2 regions of the Microlunatus spumicola genome follow, and region 2 is predicted to be linked to the other one. Evidence: predicted binding sites of a transcription regulator. Region 2 holds the regulator's gene; the other holds the start of a gene.
What was found. The regulator LexA, encoded in region 2, represses DNA repair genes until DNA is damaged. The targets are predictions, from matches to a motif close to TCGAACANNTGTTCGA.
Positions count from the first base shown of each region.

Region 1 (2,200 bases), 700 kb from region 2:
TTGTGGTGGTGCCACGCGCACAACAGCGTCAGGTTCTCGAGATCCGTCGCGCCGCCGTCGACCCACGCGGTGACGTGGTGGCGTTCGCACCACTCCGGCGGACGGTCACAACCCGGGAAGCTGCACCCGCCGTCACGGGCGACCAGCGCCACCGTCTGACCCGGCGTCGCGAGGCGGCGGGTCCGGCCCAGCTGCAGGACCACGCCGGTCGGGCTCACCACGGTCGGGTAGACCTCCGCCTCGCCGGCCAGGTCCACCACCGTCTCGGCCGACATCACCGTGCCGTCGCTGCTCACACCCCAACGCCGGCGCGCGACCAGGTCACCCTCAGGGATCGTCACGATCACGGTCGCCGGGGTGCCGCCCGCGTCGGGCAGGGTGCCCGAGCGGAGGAGCCGGTCGCAGACCTCTTCCAGCGCGTCGTGGGTGCGTTGCCCGTGGTGGCGCGGGTCGTCCTGCTGGACCTCACGCCCGTCGTCGAGCACCACCGTCGCCAGTCGGGGTTTCGCCAGTGGACCCAGGACCGCACGGAGCTTCGCGCCGACGGGCCCGGTGAGGCGTCCCTCGACCGACCACATCCCGTCGCGCAGCCGCGTGAACGCCAGGTGCCGCCGATCCTGGTTGAGGTCCTCCTGCGGTCGGGTGCCGTCCGGGTCGATCCGCTCCACGACCTGCTCGGCCAAGGTCCGCAGCTCGCGCGGCGGGAACACGACCGCGAACTGGGCCAGGAGCCCGTCCGCCGCCTCCAGGTCCGCCGGGTCGAACCCCCGATGCTCCACCTTCGCCAACGCCCGGACGCACACGTCCAGCTGCTCCGGCGACGCCATCCCCGCCCGCTGCACCCCCGCCAACGCCGGACGCAACGGCTCCGACGCCTCCCCGGTCATCGCCACCCGCACGCCCAGCGCCTCCGCCGCCCGGACCCGACGGGCCGCCTCCCCACGCGACAGGCGCAGGGCCCACGACAGCACCGCGGTCACGTTCGGCTGGGTCAGCTTGGCCGGGAGGTTCCGCGCCTCGACGTCGCGGACGGCGCGATGGTCCACCAGCGCCAGGCCGTTGCGGACACGTTCGAGCTCCTGCAGGAACCGCACGAACCCCCCGTCGTCGAGGGCGTCACACCCGCCCGCCTCCACTACCTCGACCAGCCCGTCCGCAGCGGAACGGAACGCCTCGAAGGCGCGACCGACCGACGTCGCTTCGCGCTCCTCGACCCCCGCGATCCCCATGAGACGAACCTACGGAGACCCTCTGACACTTTCCGAATGCCTGTTCGATTACATCGGTCGAGCTTTGCGCCCCTTGACCACCCGGGGCGGCTCCACCCCGAGAACCTCAGACCGACACGTCCGCCCGGCGGCGTCCGCGCTGGCCGTCCTCGGGGTCGCAGAACGTGCGGCCGTCGGTGAACAGGACGCCGTCGGCGAACCTGGCCTCGACCTGACCGCCGCCGAACTGCTCGGTGTAGAGGCGGGCGTAGAGGCCGCCCTGGGCGAGGAGCTCGGCGTGGGTGCCCTGCTCGACCAGCTCGCCGTCCTCGAGGCCGAAGATGACGTCGGCGTTCTGGATGGTCGAGAGCCGGTGGGCGATGGCGATGGTCGTGCGCCCGTGGGTGGCGCGCTCGAGCGCGTCCTGGACGAGCCGTTCGGTCTCGGTGTCCAGCGCCGAGGTCGCCTCGTCGAGGATCAGCACCCGCGGGTCCTTGAGGAACACCCGCGCGATGGCGAGGCGCTGCTTCTCCCCGCCGGAGAGCCGGTAGCCGCGCTCCCCCGTGACGGTCGCGTAGCCGTCGTCGAAGCTCATGATCCGGTCGTGGATGTTGGCGTTGCGTGCCGCCTCGTGGACCTCCTCCTCGGTCGCGGCGGGGCGGGCGTACGCGATGTTGTCGTAGACCGTGCCGTGGAAGAGGTACGGCTCCTGGGTGACCATCCCGACCGTCTCGGCGAGCGAGTCCATGGTCAGGTCGCGGACGTCGACGCCGTCGACGAGCACCGCCCCCTCGGTCACGTCGTAGAAGCGCGGGACGAGGTAGGTCATCGTCGTCTTGCCCGAGCCGGACGGGCCGACGATCGCGGCGAGCTGGCCGGGCTCGACCCGGAGCGAGAGGTGCTTGAGCGTCCAGCCGTCGCCGGGCGGGCGCGGCGAGGTGTCGTCCTCGCTCACCTGCGGAACCGTCGCCTCCCGCTCCCCGGCGAAGCGC
Region 1 is NZ_BAAAYR010000001.1:737,454-739,653, forward strand. It holds gene ABD665_RS03320 (DUF222 domain-containing protein) at 1-1,229, opposite strand, end outside; gene ABD665_RS03325 (ABC transporter ATP-binding protein) at 1,336-2,200, opposite strand, start outside.
Region 1: ABD665_RS03320 (DUF222 domain-containing protein) is a predicted target of LexA. The motif match lies at 1,262-1,277, and genes of this name have one in related genera.

Region 2 (2,200 bases):
CGAGCGGATGGCGGCGCTGTCCGTCTACGACGTCGTGTGGGTGACCGAGCGCGAGCGGTCCGGGCGCGAGGCGCGGGTCGCCCCGCTCTCCGTGGCCGGCCTGATGCGCTCGGCCGTGTTCGGCGACCGGACCGTGGTCCTCACCTCGGCCACGCTCAAGCTGGGCGACGACTTCGGGCCGAGCGCCAGCAGCCTCGGCCTCCGGGCGCGCGACCGCGACGACGCCCCCGAGGCGTACGTCGGACCGAGCGCGGACGATCCGTCCGCCGACGACGCGGTGGTGCCGTGGCGCGGCCTCGACGTCGGCTCGCCCTTCGACTACCGCCACCAGGCGATCCGCTACGTGGCTCGGACGCTGCCGACCCCCGGGCGCGACGGCATGTCCAAGGAGGTCCTCGACGAGATCGCCGAGCTCGTGTGGGCTGCCGGCGGCCGGACGCTCGGGCTCTTCTCGTCCCGTCGGGCCGCGGAGGCGGCGGCCGTGCACGTACGCCGCCAGCTGCCCAAGCTGACCGTCCTGTGCCAGGGCGACGCCCAGCTCTCGGAGCTGACCCGCCGCTTCAGCGCGGAGGAGACGACGAGCCTCTTCGGCACGCTCTCGCTGTGGCAGGGCGTCGACGTGCCCGGCGCGACCTGCCAGCTCGTGATCATCGACCGGATCCCGTTCCCGAGGCCGGACGAGCCGCTCACCCTCGCGCGGCAGAAGGCCGTGGCCGACGCCGGGGGGAACGGCTTCATGAGCGTGGCGGCGACGCACGCCGCGCTGCTCCTCGCCCAGGGTTCGGGTCGCCTCGTCCGCAGGAGCAGCGACCGCGGCGTGGTCGCGGTGCTCGACCCGCGGCTGGTGACGGCCCGCTACGGCTCGTTCCTGCGGGCGTCCATGCCGGACATGTGGGAGACCACCGACCGCGAGACCGCGGTGGGCGCGCTGCGTCGGCTGGCGGAGCGCGACTAGCGCGCCGCTCGACGGCGGCGCGCCCGCGCGAGCAGACCGCTCAGAGGCGGCGGAGGACCGCGACGACCTTGCCCAGGATCGTGGCGTGGTTGCCGTCGATCGGGCTGTAGGCCGGGTTGTGGGGGAGCAGCCACACGTGGCCGGGCTCCCGCTTGAACGTCTTGACCGTGGCCTCGTTGTCCAGCAGGGCGGCCACGATGTCGCCGTTGTCCGCGTTCGGCTGCTGGCGCACGACCACCCAGTCCCCGTCGCAGATGGCGGCGTCGATCATCGAGTCGCCGCGGACCTCGAGGGTGAACATCGTGCCCTCGCCGACGAGCTGGCGGGGCAGGGCGAAGACGTCCTCCACGCGCTCCTCGGCGAGGATCGGCCCGCCGGCCGCGATACGGCCGAGGACGGGCACGTGCACGGGCTCGGGGTAGGCGTTGACGCCGGAGTCGTCCATCTCGACGAGCCGCGGGCGGCTGCTCGGGAGCGACGGCGCGGCCGGGGCTGATGCGGCGGCACGCCGGTCCTCGCCGGGCAGCAGCACCTCGAGCGCGCGCGGCCGGTTGGGGTCGCGGCGCAGGAAGCCCTTCTGCTCCAGCGCGCGCAGCTGGTGGGAGACGCTCGACGAGCTGGCCAGGCCGACCGCCTCACCCATCTCGCGGATGCTGGGCGGGTAGCCCCGGGACTCGACCGTGTCGCGGATGACCTCGAGGATCCGACGCTGGCGCGGGGTGAGGCCCGTGCTGTCGGCGGGCCCGTCCGGCAGCGAGCTGACCGACGCGGACTCGCCGAGCTGCGCCGCGACCTCGGCCTTGGTGGGCCGCCCTCGGCGTCGGCCGGGACGCTCAGGTGCGGAGAGCGGGGTGTCAGGCGTGTCGTCGTGAGCCATGAACGGCACTTTAGGGATGACGTCGAACACATTCAAACACCTGTTCGAGCGTGTCGCGGCCGGATGTGCAACGGCCGCCCAATCGGGCCGGCCTGGAGCCCCGCAGTCTGTGCACTGGCGGGAGGCCGATCGACCGGCGTTCCACTTCTGACGTGCGCGCCCGACGACACCTGGTGCGCGCCCGCCGGACCCGCGCCCGACGGATTTTGTCAGACCCCTCTGGTGTGCTCTGGGACATGACGTCGTCGAACACCGATTCGAATGTGCTTGCGCTCGAGCCTGCGGTGCGATACACATCGAACACGCGTTCGATCGAACCTACGTTCGACCGGACGCCCGACCCGCTGAGGAGCATCACGATGAGTGTC
Region 2 is NZ_BAAAYR010000001.1:40,871-43,070, forward strand. It holds gene ABD665_RS00190 (ATP-dependent DNA helicase) at 1-955, shown strand, start outside; gene lexA (transcriptional repressor LexA) at 996-1,832, opposite strand; gene ABD665_RS00200 (hypothetical protein) at 2,192-2,200, shown strand, end outside.